Regions from separate parts of the Catellatospora aurea genome, predicted to be linked through region 2. Evidence: riboswitches for the same ligand, from Rfam matches in the RefSeq annotation. Region 2 holds a riboswitch; the other holds the start of a gene.
The links. A riboswitch is a leader RNA that binds a small molecule or an ion and turns the genes downstream of it on or off. The one in region 2 is predicted to bind ZMP and ZTP.

Region 1: another riboswitch for ZMP and ZTP. It lies ahead of ACFQO7_RS01220 (glycine hydroxymethyltransferase); the one in region 2 lies ahead of ACFQO7_RS33670 (bifunctional 5,10-methylenetetrahydrofolate dehydrogenase/5,10-methenyltetrahydrofolate cyclohydrolase).

What each region holds. Positions count from the first base shown of each region.
Region 1 is NZ_JBHTAC010000001.1:249,960-258,047, forward strand. It holds gene ACFQO7_RS01200 (RNA polymerase sigma factor) at 1-520, shown strand, start outside; gene ACFQO7_RS01205 (hypothetical protein) at 517-1,206, shown strand; gene ACFQO7_RS01210 (PQQ-dependent sugar dehydrogenase) at 1,394-4,168, shown strand; gene ACFQO7_RS01215 (hypothetical protein) at 4,234-4,605, opposite strand; gene ACFQO7_RS01220 (glycine hydroxymethyltransferase) at 4,708-6,141, opposite strand; ZMP/ZTP riboswitch at 6,171-6,261, opposite strand; gene ACFQO7_RS01225 (glycoside hydrolase family 15 protein) at 6,327-8,088, opposite strand, start outside.
Region 2 is NZ_JBHTAC010000056.1:29,432-37,519, forward strand. It holds gene chrA (chromate efflux transporter) at 1-1,015, shown strand, start outside; gene ACFQO7_RS33655 (HIT family protein) at 1,261-1,758, shown strand; gene ACFQO7_RS33660 (hypothetical protein) at 2,000-2,551, shown strand; gene ACFQO7_RS33665 (MOSC domain-containing protein) at 2,548-3,375, opposite strand; gene ACFQO7_RS33670 (bifunctional 5,10-methylenetetrahydrofolate dehydrogenase/5,10-methenyltetrahydrofolate cyclohydrolase) at 3,372-4,244, opposite strand; ZMP/ZTP riboswitch at 4,257-4,338, opposite strand; gene ACFQO7_RS33675 (ATP-binding cassette domain-containing protein) at 4,566-5,756, shown strand; gene ACFQO7_RS33680 (calcium/sodium antiporter) at 5,889-6,863, shown strand; gene ACFQO7_RS33685 (ABC transporter ATP-binding protein) at 6,971-7,894, shown strand; gene ACFQO7_RS33690 (ABC transporter permease subunit) at 7,875-8,088, shown strand, end outside.

The sequences.
Region 1 (8,088 bases), on a different contig from region 2:
GGTTCAGCCGGGGCTGCTGCGTTACCTGCGGATGCTCGTCGGCTCGGACGCCGAGGACGTCGCCTCCGAGACCTGGCTGCAGATCGTGCGCGACCTGCATACGTTCCGTGGCGACGAGGCCGGTTTCCGGCGCTGGGCGGCGACCGTGGGCCGGCACCGGGCCATGGACCACCTGCGCCACCATCAGCGCCGCCCGTCGGTGCCGTTCCCAGTCGAGGCGATGGCGGACCTGCCCGCCGCCGACGACACCGCGGCCTCGGCCGAGCAGCTGATGACGACCGACGGCGCGCTCTCGCTCATCGCCTCGCTGCCCGCCGACCAGGCCGAGGCGGTGCTGCTGCGGGCGGTGATGGGCCTGGACGCCCAGTCCGCCGCCGACGTGCTCGGCAAGCGGGCGGGCGCGGTGCGCATGGCCGCACACCGCGGTCTGCGCCGGCTCGCCGAGGTGCTGGGTGTCGAGCGTCACAGTCGCGGAACAGTGACGCCCGGCGCGGACCCGACGCTCAACGAGGTGACATGAGCGAGTTTTCCACGGCCGGCGGTCTCGACCCCGGCGCGAGCGAGCGGCTGCTCGACGGTGCCCGCAGCCAGGTCGCCGACCAGGGACCGGTCGGTGATCTGCTGGCCCGTGCCGCCGCTCCCGGCCGTTCCGAGGAACTCGCCGGGGCACCCGCCGTCATGGCCGCGTTCCGCGCCGCGTATCCGCAGCCGGTGGCGCGCAAGGGCCGCACGCTGCGGCGGGCCGTCGCGCTCAAGGTCGGAGCGATCGTCGCCGCGCTGACGGTCGGCGGGGTCGCGTTCGCGGCCCACTCGGGTGTGCTGCCCAACCCGTTCCCGATCGGCCCGCAGTCACCGGCGTCGCCGTCGGGCTCCCGGCCGGGCGGCACCCCGGGCCAGGGCGCCTCGCCGACGCCGAGCGGCTCGCCGTCGGCACTGCCCTCAGCCTCGGTGTCGGCCCCGGCGAACGTGCACGGACTGTGCCGCTCGTTCCTGGCCACGGCCGACAAGGACAAGCCGAAGGCCACGGACAGCCCGACCTACGCCCCGCTGGTCGCGGCCGCGGCCGGGCAGGACCTGACGGACTACTGCACCGCGCTGACCGCAGCGAACGCGGGCCGCCCCACCGCCAATCCCGGCAACGGGCCCTCGCCGAAGCCGAGCAAGGCCCATCCCGCCCCATCGGCGAGGAAGACGAAGGACAGCTGACGGCGGGCGCGTGACATGGCGGCGACGCCCGGCGCTATCTGAGTGGGACCAGCAGGACGCACCCCTGCTGGTCCCATCGCATGTCCATCGACGTCCCGCTCGGCGCGTGCGCTTTATACCACCCTGCGCTATAGGTAGCCTGACCTGGTTTGTCGCATTTGTTGACATTTCAGGAGGCATATCCAGCATGAATAACGGATGGAGAGCAGGCGCGCTCGGCACTTCGCTGCTGTCGGCCGTCCTGATGTTCGGCACCGCGGCCGCCCCGGCCCCGGTCGCCGCCCGCGCCGCGGGTCCCGCGGCCCCGCTCATCACCGAACCGGAGAAGGACAACCGACTGCTCAGCGCCGCCGACGTGCACATGGAGACACGGGCGATGCAGAACAACGACGCCGGCGACGCCCACCTGTGCACCGACTGGGAGATCTGGGCCGGCAACGCCGGCTCCGGCGAGCGGGTCTGGTTCGACTCCTGCGCCAGCGGCACCGGCCGGGTGCACGTGCACCTGGGCGACGGGGTGTTCGAGAACTCGTTCACCGGCCGCAAGGACCTGATCCCGGACAAGAACTACACGCTGCGGGTGCGGCACCGCGACGCGAGCGGCGCGTGGAGCGCGTACTCCACCCGGCCGTTCAAGACCGACGTCGAGCGCAAGCCGCTGCCCGGCGCGGGCGACTGGAAGATCCACCAGCCCGGCTTCGTGGTCGAGGAGGTCACCGGCGACCTGGCGCTGCCGGTGAACATCGCGATGGTCCCGAACTTCTCGGGCGATCTGACGAAACCGCTGTTCTACGTCACCGAGCTGTACGGCCGCGTGCGCGTCGTCACCGGCGACTTCAAGAAGCACACGTACGCCGACGACCTGCTCGACTTCGACCCGAGCGCCCAGTTCCCGGGCACCGGCGAGATGGGCGTGACCGGCATCGTGATCGAGCCGAAGACCGGCGACCTGTTCGTGTCGATGCTGTACAAGGACGACGGCGACCTGCTGCCCAAGATCGTTCGCTTCCACAGCGAGGACGGCGGCCTGACCGCCGCCACCAAGACCACGATCTTCAAGGCGCCGGGCGAGGAGCAGTCGACCTCGCACCAGATCTCGAACCTGACCATCGGCCCGGACGGCAAGCTCTACGTGCACATGGGCGACGGCTTCATCGCCGACACCGCCGAGGACATGGACTCGTTCCGCGGCAAGGTGCTGCGGATGAACCTGGACGGCACCGCACCCAGCGACAACCCGTTCTACAAGGGCACGGGCAAGTTCCAGGCCAAGGACTACATCTGGGCGTACGGGCTGCGCAACCCGTTCGGCGGCGCGTGGCGGCAGGCCGACGGCCAGCACTACTCCGTGGAGAACGGGCCCTCGGTCAACGACCGGTTCGCCCGGATCACCAAGGGCGGGCGCTACCACTGGACCGGCGGCGCGAGCGGCCTGACCAAGAACGCCCTCTACAACTGGAAGGAGACCCAGGGTCCGGTCGGCATCACGTTCACCGAGCCGAGCGTCTACCACGCGGCGGGATTCCCGCAGGAGAAGTACAACAACGCGTTCGTGTCGCTGAGCGGCCCGACGTACGCCAGCGGCCCGCAGCGGCGCGGTAAGAAGATCGTCGAGTTCTCGTTCAACGAGGACGGCTCCGTCGACGACCCGAAGACCCTGATCGAGTACACCGGCAGCGGCAAGACCAGCGTCGGCGGCATGGCCCCGGGGCCGGACGGCCTCTACTTCACCACGCTGTACACGAAGATCGGCGACGCCACCGACTCCGGCGCGAAGATCCTGCGGGTGCGCTACGTGCGCAAGGACACCGGCTCGCCGGTGACGCTGTACTCCGACAGCGGCTTCAAGGGCGACCCGAAGGGCCTGGGCACCGGGATCTTCGACGCCACCGCGTTCGGCAAGGTCAAGGACAACACCGCCAGCTCCCTGCGGGTGGCCGGCGGCTACCGGGTCGTCGCCTGCGACAGCCCGGCGACCGCGCCCGACCTGGGCAGCTGCCGCTACTTCGGGCCCGGCGAGCACGGCTCGCTCGGCGACTTCAACGACAAGCTCTCGTCGCTGGCCGTCTTCGGCGGCCCGGTCGAGGGCAAGGGCGTGCTCGGCTACGGCGAGACCGGCCTCAAGGGCACGGCCCAGCCGCTCGGCGCGGGCATGCACGAGTCGGTCGCGGGCGAGCTCACCGGCGGCGAGAACACCTCGATCAGCTCGCTGAAGGTCGGCGCGGGATACCGGCTGATCGCCTGCGACAAGGACCGCTCCGCCGCGGGCGGCGCCCTCGGCGTCTGCCGCATCCTCGGCAGCGGCGAGCACGCCACCGTCGGCGCGCTCAACGACAAGATCTCGCTGATCGGCGTCGTCGGGCCGCCGCTGACCGTGTTCTCGGAGGCCAAGGCCAAGGGCAAGAGCCAGAGCTTCGAGACCGGGGTGTACGAGGGCACCCGCGGCGAGCTGGCCGAGGTCGGCGACAACGCGATCACCTCGCTGCGCCTGGAGCCCGGCTACCGGGCCGTGGCCTGCGCCGGTGACGGCAGCACCGGGACCGGCGTGGCCACCTTGGGCCGCTGCCGGTCGTTCCCGCCGGGCGAGCACACGCTGACCGGCACCGACCTGGACGAGAACATCTCGCTGCTGCTCGTCTCGGGTGAGCCGGTCAAGGGCGCGAACGCCACCGCGTACGCCGACCAGGCCTTCAAGGGCGGCAAGTCCGGCCTGGGCCTGGGCATCTTCGAGGCGTCGCGCGGCGACCTCGACGGGGCCGGCAACGACAACATCAGCTCGCTGCAGGTCGCCCCGGGGCACCGGGCGGTCGCCTGCGAGCACGGCACCAAGCCGGTCGTGCTCGACGTGGGCATCTGCCGCTACTACAAGGCAGGTGACGTCACCTTCGTCGGCGCGGACGTCAACGACAAGTTCTCGCTGATCGCGGTCGACAAGGTCGGCGGGGCGCCCGCCAAGCGCTGACGCTCCCGAAGGACGAAGGCCCCGTTCCCGCCGCGAGGCGGGACGGGGCCTTTCCGCGTACCCGATCAGGAACTGCTGCTACTGCTGCTGCTCGAATCGCTGCCGCCGCCACCGCCGCCGAACGAACTGCCGCTCGAATCGGCGCCGCCGCCGGACCAGCCGCCGCCGCTACCGGAGTCGGAGCCGCCACTCGACCAGCCGCTGCCCGAGTCGCTCGACGAACCGCCGCTGCCGACGTTGTGCTGCCAGGTGTGCTCGTCGGTCCACACCGGGTCGCCGGACGAGGTGTGCACGGGGCCGTGGTACCCACCGGGACGGCGCTTGCTTGCCTGCCCCCGGTTCGCGCCGCGCGTCGCCGCGATGACCGCGGCGGCGATCCCGGCCACGACCAGGACGATGAACGCCAGCACGACGAAGAGAAGGATCATTGACTCCATCGGGTCAATGTAGACGTCTCGCGCCAGCGCCGCGCACCGTCAGGAGCCCGCCGCCGGCGGGCATGGAAAAGCGCGGGGTAGCCCCCGCGCCTTTCGCGATGATCAGCCCAGGTCGATCGTCGGGTAGAGCGGGAAGCCCTTGAGCAGGTCGGTGGTCTGCCCGGCGACCCGGTCGGCGACGCCGTCGGCCAGCACGTACGCGGCCTTGGACGGCTTGCCGTTCGTGGTGCCCTGGGTGGTGCCCGCCAGCACGGTGTGGATCAGCTCGGCGATCTGGTCCATCTCGGCCGTGCCCAGGCCGCGCGTGGTCAGCGCGGGCGTGCCCAGCCGGATGCCGGAGGTGTACCAGGCGCCGTTCGCGTCCTGCGGCACCGCGTTGCGGTTGGTGACGATGTTCGAGTCGAGCAGCGCCGACTCGGCCTGGCGGCCGGTGATGCCGTACGACGACACGTCCAGCAGCACCAGGTGGTTGTCGGTGCCGCCGGTGACCAGCTTCGCGCCGCGCCGCAGCAGACCCTCGGCCAGCGCGTTGGCGTTGTCGACGATGCGCTGGGCGTAGTCGCGGAACTCCGGCCGGCGGGCCTCGGCCAGCGCAACCGCCTTGGCCGCCATGACGTGCGGCAGCGGGCCGCCGAGCACCATCGGGCAGCCGCGGTCGACCTGCTCGGCCAGCTCGGACTGGCACAGCACCATGCCGCCGCGCGGGCCGCGCAGCGACTTGTGCGTGGTGGTGGTGACGATCTGCGCGTGCGGGATCGGGTCGAAGTCGCCGGTCAGCACCTTGCCCGCGACCAGGCCCGCGAAGTGCGCCATGTCGACCATCAGGGTCGCGCCGACCTCGTCGGCGATCTCCCGCATGATCCGGAAGTTCACCAGCCGCGGGTACGCCGAGTAGCCCGCGACGATGATCAGCGGCCGGAACTCGCGCGCCGACTTGGCCAGCGCGTCGTAGTCGACCAGGCCCGTCGCCGGGTCGGTGCCGTAGCTGCGCTGCTCGAACATCTTGCCGGAGATGTTCGGGCGGAAGCCGTGCGTGAGGTGGCCGCCCGCGTCCAGGGACATGCCCAGCATGCGCTGGTCGCCCAGCTCGCGGCGCAGTGCCGCCCAGTCGGCCTCGTTGAGGTCGTTGACGTGGCGGGCCTGCGCCTTGGCCAGCGCCGGGCTCTCCACCCGCTGGGCGAGCACGGCCCAGAAGGCGACCAGGTTGGCGTCGATGCCCGAGTGCGGCTGCACGTACGCGTGCTGCGCGCCGAACAGCTCTCGGGCGTGCTCGGCGGCCAGCGCCTCGACCGTGTCGACGTTCTTGCAGCCGGCGTAGAAACGCCGGCCGACGGTGCCCTCGGCGTACTTGTCGCTGAACCAGTTGCCCATGGCCAGCAGCGTCGCGGGCGAGGCGTAGTTCTCGCTGGCGATCAACTTGAGCGACTCGCGCTGGTCGTGCAGCTCCGCGCCGATCGCCGCGGCGACGGCCGGCTCGACGGCACGGATGGCATCCAGCGCGTGGCGGTAGGCCAGAGACTCGCTGGACAGGGACACGTCAGACATGCGGACCTCCTGGACGATACGGAAGAGGCCCAGGCGCACGGCACAGCGTCACGATGACGGAGCCGCTCCCCGATGGTGACCCATCCCAGCGCGCCAGTCACGGCCCAGTCCCCAGCCTAACAACCCGGCCCGGTCCGCGCCTGCCGCCGCACCGTCCCCGCCCACATGGCGGGCGGTCAGCCGAGGGCGCGGTCGAGGTTGTAGGCGGCGGAGATGAGGGAGAGGTGGGTGAAGGCCTGGGGGAAGTTGCCGAGCTGCTCTCCCGTCTTGCCGATCTGCTCGGCGAACAGGCCGACGTGATTGGCGTAGGTGAGCATCTTCTCGAAGGCCAGGCGGGCCTCGTCGAGGCGGCCGGCGCGGGACAGGGCCTCGACGTACCAGAAGGAGCACATGGAGAAGGTGCCTTCCACGCCGCGCAGGCCGTCGGGGCTGACCGCGGGGTCGTAGCGGTAGACCAGGGAGTCGGAGACCAGGTCCTCGGCGAGGGCGTCCAGGGTGGACAGCCACTTGGGGTCGGTCGGCGAGACGAACTTCGCCATCGGCATCATCAGCAGCGCCGCGTCCAGCACCTCGGCATCCTCGTGCTGCACGAACGCCTGCCGGTCCGACGAGAAGCCCTTGCGCATGATCTGGTGGTAGATGTCGTCGCGGGTCTGCCGCCAGTGGGGCAGGTTCGCCGGCAGGCCGCGGTGCGTGGCCATGCGGATCGCCCGTTCGATGGCCACCCAGCACATCAGCCGCGAGTAGAGGAAGTTCCGGCGGCCGCCTCGGGTCTCCCAGATGCCCTCGTCGGGCCGGTCCCAGTTGCCGCACACCCAGTCGACCAGCCCGGTCACCTCCTCCCAGCGGTCGCTGGAGATCGGGTGCGCCCACTTGTCGTACAGGTAGATCGAGTCGATCAAGGCGCCGTAGATGTCCAGTTGCAGCTGGCCCACCGCGTTGTTGCCGATGCGCACCGGACCCGAGCAGCGGTATCCCTCCAGGTGCGGCAGCTCCTCCTCGGGCAGCTCGGTGCGGCCGTCGATGCCGTACATGATCTGCAGCGGGCCGTCTGGTCCGTCGCCGCGCAGCGCCACGTGGCGGTCCAGGAAGTCCATGAACGCCGCCGCCTCCTCGGTGAAGCCGAGCCGCAGCATCCCGTACAGGCAGAACGCGGCGTCGCGGATCCACACGTAGCGGTAGTCCCAGTTGCGCTCCCCGCCGATCTGCTCCGGCAGGCTCGTCGTGGCGGCCGCGACGATCGCCCCCGTCGGCGCGTACGTCAGCAGCTTCAGCGTCAGCACGGAGCGGTTCACCATCTCCCGCCACCGACCCCGGTAGTGCGAGGTCGACAGCCAGTGCCGCCAGTAGCGCACGGTCTGCGTGAACTGCTCCTCCGCCTCGGCCAGCGGGCACGACCGGGGCTGCACCCGGTCGGAGACCCGGTCCAGCGCGAACACGGCCGTCTCGCCCTCGCCGAGGGTGAACTCCGCCCGCGCGTCGCCGTCCTCGATGGCGACCTCGACACTGCTGGTCAGGGCCAACGTCAGCACGTCGCAGCTGAACAGCACCCGGTCGCCCTCGCGCCGCAGCGTGTGCGCCCGGCGGCCGTAGTCGAACCGGGGCGCGACCAGCGCGGTGAAGGGCAGCTTGCCGCGTACGCAGATCACGCGCCGGATCAGCCGGTGCCGGTCCGCCTCGGTGGGGTCGCCGACGATCGGCATGAAGTCCTGGATCTCTCCCACCCCGTCGTAGGCGTAGAAGCGGGTGATCAGGACGTTGGTGTCCGGGAAGTAGAACTGCTTGGTCTGCGCCGGGACGGCGGCGGCCAGCTCGAACCGACCGCCGCGGTCGGCGTCCAGCAGCGCGCCGAAGACGCTCGGCGAGTCGAACCGCGGGCAGCAGTACCAGTCGATGGTCCCGTTCACGCCCACCAGCGCCACGCTGCGCATGTCGCCG
Region 2 (8,088 bases):
CGCGGTCTTCACCGGCCTGGCACCGGCCGTCGTCGCCGTCGTCGCGCAGGCCGTGTGGCGGGTAGGCACCCGTGCACTGCACAGCACCGCGCTGGTCGGCTTCGCCGCGGTCGCGTTCGCAGCCCTGGCGTTGTTCGCGGTGCCGTTCCCGGTCGTCGTCGCCGCCGCAGGGCTGAGCGGCTGGGTGCTGCACCGCATCCGACCGGGCTCGATGACCGCGAAGACGAGCCACGGCGGCGGCACTCCAGGCCCGGCTCCGCTGATCTCCGACGATGCGCTGCACCACGACCGTCCCTCAGCCCGGCGCGCGGCGACGATCCTCGCCGTCGGCCTCGTGGCCTGGTTCGCTCCCGTCGCGCTGGTCGCGGCCACGACCGGCACCGGCAGCGTGTACACCCAGCAGGGCTTGTTCTTCTCCGGCACGGCGGTCGTCACGTTCGGCGGCGCGTACGCCGTGCTGGCCTACGTCGCCCAGCAGGCCGTCGAACGTTACGCCTGGCTGTCCGCCGGTGACATGGTCCGCGGCCTGGCCCTGGCCGAGTCCACCCCCGGACCGCTGATCATGGTGGTGCAGTTCGTGGCATTCCTCGGCGGATACCACCATCCCGGCGACCTCGACCCCTGGGCAGCCGGGATCATCGCCTCAGCCCTGACCACCTGGGTCACGTTCGTGCCGTGCTTCCTGTTCGTCCTGCTCGGCGCGCCGTACGTCGAGCGGCTGCGCACCAGCCACAGCCTGTCGGCGGCGCTGACCGGCATCACCGCCGCGGTCGTCGGCGTCATCGCCAACCTCGGCCTCTACTTCGCCATGCACACCCTGTTCACCGACACCCGCACGCTGACCGCCGGCCCCCTGCGCCTGCTGCTGCCCGATGTCGCCAGCCTGCGCCCGGCAGCGGCGGTCATCGCAGCGGCCGCCACGTTGATGATCTTCTGGGCGAAGTGGTCGGTGCTGCGGGTGCTCGGTGCCTGCACCCTGCTCGGGATCGTCGCGGGGCTGCTCGGCCTGACCTGACACACCACGATGTCGTTCGCGCCGGACGTGCCGGGGCCGACTCATGCGCCGACGTGGTGTGCCGGGTGGGCGTGGTGATCGAGGTCGGCTCAGCCCGGGGTCGGTGTGCGCGCAACGCCGCATGCACGGCCCGTTTCGCGGACACGGTCCCTTGGACGAACCTTGGATCACCGCCCCGGCCAGGGCGGCCTGGCGGCGGGCGTCGCAGGACAGTGGACGACGCGACTCATCGTTACGATGCGCGCGTGAGCGATCATTCCGATCGGATACCGATGGACCTCGCGGCCTACGAGCGCCGGACCCGCTCGGGAAAGTGCTTCATCTGCGCGTTCCTCGCCGGCGAGCCCGGCTACGAGCACGAACTGGTCTACGACGATGACACTCACGTCGCGTTCCTCAGCCGCTACCCGACACAGCCCGGCTACACGCTGGTCGTTCCACGTCGTCACGTCGAGGACGTGGTCCGCGACCTCACGGCGGACGAGTACCTGGCGCTGCAGGCCGTGGTGCATCGGATCGCTCGCGCGGTGGGCGAGGTGACGCGGCCGGAGCGCACCTATCTGCTGTCGCTGGGGAGCATGCAGGGAAACGCGCACGTCCACTGGCATGTCGTGCCGCTGCCGCCCGGTGTGCCATACGAGAAGCAGCAATATCACGCGCTGATGGCCGAGAACGGCATCCTGAACCACGGCCCGGAGCAGATCTCCGACATGGCGGCGCGGATCCGCGCCGCACTCGGCTGAACTCCTGCGGCTCCCTCAGTCCCCGCCGCGCGCGTCGGGTGGGTCGCTGACGATGGCGCGCCTGACGGCTTCGTAAGCCGTGTCGGCCAGGCCTGAGTCGCGGTCGTCCCGTGGCATCGCGAGCAGCGTGAGCACCACCCCTGTGCCGGCTCAGGGGCCTTGCACTGTGCCCGATCCCCGTCCTGAGGCGTGTTTCGTCATATCGGGCTGGTGGGATGCGCCCCTCCCCTACGCTCGCGGCGTGAAGGGGTTCGCTCGGCGGGAGTTCCAGCTGATGCTGCTGCGGCGGATGTCCGACTTCCAGCCGGAACTGGTGGAGGCCGCGTGCGCCGAGCTGTCGGCTTCGCACACCGAGTACATGACAGCGCACAACCGGTGGCAGACGATGCTGCGGTCGCGGTCGGCGCCCAAAGGGCTGCTGCTGTACGAGGCGGTGCTGGGCCCGGCCGACGAGCGGCGGCAGGTGCCCTACGGCGATGCGGTGCTGACGGCGCACCGCTGGCGGCTGGCCGGCCTGTGGCCGGAGCTGCGCTGGGAGGCGCTCGTGGGCACGGAGGACTTCGTGCTGCACGGGTGGCTGGTGCGGGCGGCGGGGGCACCGGTGCCGGCGCTGGGTCCGGTCGCCGGGCTGGCCCCGTGGTCCTGTGTCGTCGACGACGTGCTGGCCCGGTTCCCGCAGGCACGTCAACGCGACCCGGAGGTGCCGGCCCGGTGGGGTGTCGACGTGACCGACGGCGACATCGTGCACCGGCTGCTGTTCGTGCACGGGCTGCTGCAGCAGGTGACGTCCTAGACCTCGACGGTGTCGCCGGGTCGGACGCGGCCAGGCTGCAGGACCTGTGCGTAGACGCCGGCGCAGGGCTGCGGGCCGAGGGCGGGCAGCGGCACGACCCGGTGGTGTCGGGCCAGCACCCGCAGCGCGTCGGGGTCGTGGGGCAGGTCGCCGTGGGCCAGGGACGGCACCGCGCAGCGGGGCGTCGCGACGATGACCCGCAGCACCAGGTCGTCGCCGATGCGCAGGTCGCGGCCGACCCAGTCGTCCTCGGCGAAGCCGTCGCCGGGCAGGTCGACGACGATGTTCGGCCGGTAGCGGCGCGCGTCGGCGCGGCGGGCCGGATGCAGCGCGGCGACGGCGCGCACGGTCGCCGTGGTCAGCAGGTGAACGGGCGCGAAGTCGAAGAAGGTGCCCGGGGCCGCGCCGCCCAGGGTGCTGGTGACCAGCGGCACGGCCGCGCCGACGCCGTCGCGCAGGACGGCGTCGGGGTCGGCGCGGTCGAGCTGGGCCTGCTCCGGCGGGGTCGCGGTGAGGGCGACGTCGCGTCCGAGCAGCGCCGACATGGTTTCGGCGGCGGCCGGGTCGGTGCTGTGCACGTCGAGGCCGCGGCCGGTGATCCGCACACCGTCGGCGTCGGTCGCGGCGGTGAGGGTCAGCAGCCGCTGCCAGAGCCGGGGATGTTTGGCGCTGGCGACACGGCCGCTGCCGGTGTCGATCACGGCGAGGGCGCGGTCGCCGGCCACGCCGGTCTCGGTCACGTCGGCTACGGCGAGCTGCTCGCCGAGCAGGGACTTGACCGGGTAGCGGTGCAGCGCGGCGACCTGCGCCCTCGCCGCGGTCACGGGTGGGCCCGCTCGGCGGCCGCGACGACGTTGCGGAACAGCATCGCCACGGTGGTCGGGCCTACGCCACCGACACGAGGCGTGATCGCCCCGGCGACGCCGGCGACCGACTCGTCGACGTCGGGCAGGATACGGCGGCCTTCGTAGCGCACCCCGCCGCCGACGACGACCGCACCGGGCTTGACGTGCTCGGGCTGGATGATGCCGGGCACACCGGCGGCGGCGATGAGGATGTCGGCGCGGCGGGTGTAGCGGGCCCAGTCCTTGACGCCGGTGTGCACGACGGTCACGGCGGCGTCGGCGGTGGGGCGCTTCTGCGCCAGCAGCATCGCCAGGGGCCGGCCCAGGGTCGCGCCGCGGCCGAGGATGACGACCTCCCGGCCGGCGACGCCGATGTCGTAGTGGGCCAGCAGCGCCTCGATGCCGGCGGGAGTGCAGGGCAGCGGGCCGGGGATGCCGAGGGCGAGCCGGCCCATGTTGACCGGGTGCATGCCGTCGACGTCCTTGTCGGGGTCCATGGCCTGCAGCGCGGCGTTGTAGTCCAGGTGCCCCGGGATCGGGTACTGCACGAGCATGCCGTGCACGGCCGGGTCGTCGTTCCAGGCGGTGATGACCCGCTGCACGTCGGCCTGGGTCGCGGTGGCGGGCAGGTGCTCGTGCGGGGACGCGAAGCCCAGCGCGGCGGCCTGCTGCTGCTTGATGCGGATGTAGCCGGCGCTGGCGTCGTCGTCGCCGACCAGCAGGGTGGCCAGGCTCGCGGTGACGCCGCGGGCGCGCAGGGCGGCCGAGCGGGCGGCGACGTCGGCGAGGACCTGGTCGGCGACGGGTTTGCCGGGCAGCAGCCGGGCGGTGGTGGTGGTCGCGGACATGCGGCTCCTTCACGCGGTCGCCCAGGCGGTCGGCTTCCGCGGTGGCTCCCCGATGGTCGTTCCCATCCTCTTGCCGCCGGTCGCAACATTCGCCACACAGCATGCCTCACCCGTTCCCGGTGGCGGCAACCGCGGCCTGCCGGACCGGGATTGTGGACGTGGACGCCTGGTCCTATCGTGGATCCCGGTGTGCCGGGAAGCCTGGTCGGCGGTGTGGTTCCGTGACGATCAGGAGGGCCGATGTCGCACATTGGGCGTTGTCATGGCGGTCGCCGTGGCCGATGAGCTGAGGATCAGGCTGCGTGCCCACGCCGGTGCCTGGTGCCACCGCTGCGCCCGTCGACCACGACCATCCGCATGCTGCTGGGCATGGTCAGACCGAGCGCCGGCACCGTCACGGTGCTCGGACAGCGGCTGGGACCCGGCACCGGAACCGCGGTCTGGGCGCAGGTCGGCTACCTGGTCGAGGCACCGTCGGCGTACCCGGACCTGACGGTGCGGGAGAACCTGCGCATCGCCGCGCGGCTGCACGGCCTGCCCGGCCGGGGCCACGTCGACGAGGCGATCGACCGGCTCGGCCTGGCCGCCTACGCCGGCCGCAAGGCCGGCAAGCTGTCGCTGGGCAACCTGCAGCGCCTGGGCCTGGCCAAGGCGCTGCTGCACCGGCCCCGGCTGCTGGTCCTCGACGAGCCGGCCAACGGCCTGGACCCGGCCGGGGTGGTGGAGATCCGGGCCCTGCTGCGCGAGCTCGCCGACACCGGGACCGCGGTCCTGCTGTCCAGCCACCTGCTGGCAGAGGTCGCGCGGCTGGCCGACCGGGTCGGCGTCATCCACCACGGACGCCTGCTGCGCGAACTCGACGCGGCGCAGCTCGCCGCCGAGCAGCGCCGGACGTTGCACGTCGCCGCCCGTGACAACGCCGCGGCGGCTGCCGCGCTGCGCGCGGGCGGATACCGGCCGCGGGCGGTCGGCGGGTTCGTCATCTTCGGCGTCGTCACGATCTGGGTGTTCGGCCGCGAGTTCAGCGACCGGACGGCCAAGGACCTGCTCGCCCTGCCGACGTCGCGCACCGCGGTCGTCACGGCGAAGTTCGTGCTGATCACCGGCTGGTGCCTGGCGCTGACGGCGCAGCTGTACGTGCTGGGACTGCTCATCGGGGCGGGTCTCGGCCTGCCCGGCTGGTCGGCGGCGGTCGCCGGTGAGGGCCTGGTGCGGCTGCTGGCCGTGGCGGCGATGGGTGTGGTGCTGACGTTCCCGCTGGCACTGGCCGCCTGCGCCGGACGCGGATACCTCGCCGCGGTCGGGGCGATGTTCCTGGCGGTCTTCTGCGCGCAGGTCATCGCCGCGCTCGGGTACGGGCACCTGTTCGCCTGGTCGGTGCCGGCTCTGGTCAGCGGTGTCGCCGGCAGCGAGCACGTCCCGGTGGGGACGATCGGCTACCTGAGCGTCGTGCTCGTCGGCGCCGCCGGAGCACTGGGCACGGTCGGGTGGTGGCACCGCGCGGACCACTGAGGGCGCCCGCGGCGGATCGCCGGCCGCGCGTCGCGGGTGCGAGCGCGGGTGGGCCACGGTGTGGGCCGGTGTGCCGGGAAGTCTGGTCGGCGAGCAAGTCCCGTAGACCCGACCCCTTCCTGGGAGGCCACCGTGATCACGCAGATCCTGCTCGCCGTCGCCGGCCTGGTCCTGCTGACCTTCGCCGCCGACCATCTGGTGCTCGGGGCGTCGCGGCTGGCGGCTCGGCTGCGGATCAGCCCGGTGGTGGTCGGTGTCGTGGTCATCGGGCTGGGCACGAGCGCGCCCGAGTTCCTGGTGTCGGCGCTGGCCGCCGCGCGTGGCGACACCGGTATCGCGGTCGGCAACATCGTCGGGTCCAACATCTTGAACCTGACGCTGATCCTCGGCGTCGCCGCGCTGATCGCGCCGTTGGCGGTCGACTCGGCGGTCATCCGCCGGGAGGTGCCGCTGGCGGTCGGGTCGGTGGCCGTGTTCGCGGTGGCGGCACTGGCCGGGTTGTCGCCGCTGACGGCGCTGCTGCTGTCGGCTGCCGCGGCGGCGGCGTTGTTCGTGCTGGTCCGATGGGCCAGGGGCGGTGGCAACCAAGAACTGATCGCCGAGGTCGCGGGGTTCGAGGCCGAGGGCGAGGCCGTGATCGTCGCGCCGGTCAAGCGCTCGGCGGCGTGGTTCGAGCCGCTGCGCACCGTGCTGGGGCTGGCCGGTGTCCTGGCCGGGGCGCAGCTGCTGGTCGCCAACGCCTCGGTGATCGCCGCGCAGTTGGGCGTGCCGCAGCTCGTCATCGGGTTCACGCTGGTGGCGCTCGGCACGTCGCTGCCCGAGCTGGTCACCACGATCCAGGCGCAACGGCGCGGCGAGACCGACCTGGTCGTCGGGAACCTGTTCGGCAGCAACCTGTTCAACAGCCTGGCCGGCGGCGCGTTCATCGGCTTCGCGGCCGGTGCGGACCGTCCGGGCACCGCCACGGTCGCGCTGCTGTCGGCGATGGTGTTCACCGCGCTGCTGGCATGGGCGCTGCTGCGGCGCGGGCTGCGCCTGACCCGTGCCGACGGCGCGGTGCTGCTCGGCGCGTACGCCCTGACGCTGCCGCTGCTGCTGGCCGGCTGAGCAGCGCGGATCTGCCCACATTGCCGGGTCCCGGCAATGTGGGCGGGCCCAAGTCGGCCGAGTCCGGACCTGGAACCTGCGAGGGGACACAGCGGATGCTGTGGAGCATGACCGACGACATCGCCGTTCGAGCCGAGGACTTGACCAAGTTCTACGGCTCCCGCCGCGGCATCGAGGGCCTCGACCTGGAGGTCCGCACCGGGGAGGTGATGGGTTTCCTCGGCCCCAACGGGGCCGGCAAGACCACCACCATCCGGCTGCTGCTGGACTTCCTGCGCCCCACCCGAGGCCGCGCCGCCGTCCTGGGCATGGACCCCCGACGGGACAAGGCGACCCTGCACCGCCACATCGGCTACCTGCCTGGCGAGCTCGCCTTCCCCGGCCGGGAGAAGGCCGCCGACCTGCTGCGCTTCTTCGCCGACGCGCGCGGCGGCGTGGCCTGGCAGACAGTGACCGGGCTGGCCGAACGCCTGGAACTGGACCTGTCCCGGCCGATCCACACCCTGTCCAAGGGCAACAAGCAGAAGGTCGGCCTGGTGCAGGCGTTCATGCACTCCCCCGCGCTGCTGATCCTCGACGAGCCCACCAGCGGCCTGGACCCCCTGATGCAGCAGGAGTTCCTCGCCCTGGTCCGGGAGGCGCGCGCGGCCGGGCAGACGGTGTTCATGTCCTCGCACGTGCTCGCCGAGGTGCAGCAGACCGCCGACCGGGTCGCGATCGTCCGCGACGGGCGGCTTGCCGCCGTCGAACGCGTCGAGTCCCTGGGCCGCCGGGCCGTACGCACCGTCGAGATCCACTTCGACGGGCCGGTCGACGCCGCGGAGTTCGCGGCGCTGCCCGGCGTCAGCGACGTGACGGTGTCCGGGCCGGTGCTGCGCTGCACCGTCGACGGCCGTCTCGACCCGCTGGTCAAAGCCGCCGCCCGGCACGAGGTCGTCGACCTGCTGTCGGCCGAGCCGGACCTCGAAGAGACGTTCCTCAGCTTCTACTACCAGTCCGAAGGAGCCGGCGATGTCACCGCTGGTGCGTAAGACCTGGCGCGATGACCGCCGCGCCATCATCGGGTGGGCGCTCGGCATCGCCGCGTTCACCGTGATCTACACCTCGTTCTATGCCAACCTCCAGGGCGCCGCCGAACTCAAGGACGACGCGCTCCCGCCTGGCATGAAGGATTTCCTGTCCATCCAGGACATGACCTCCGGCGCCGGATACCTGCAGGCCACCG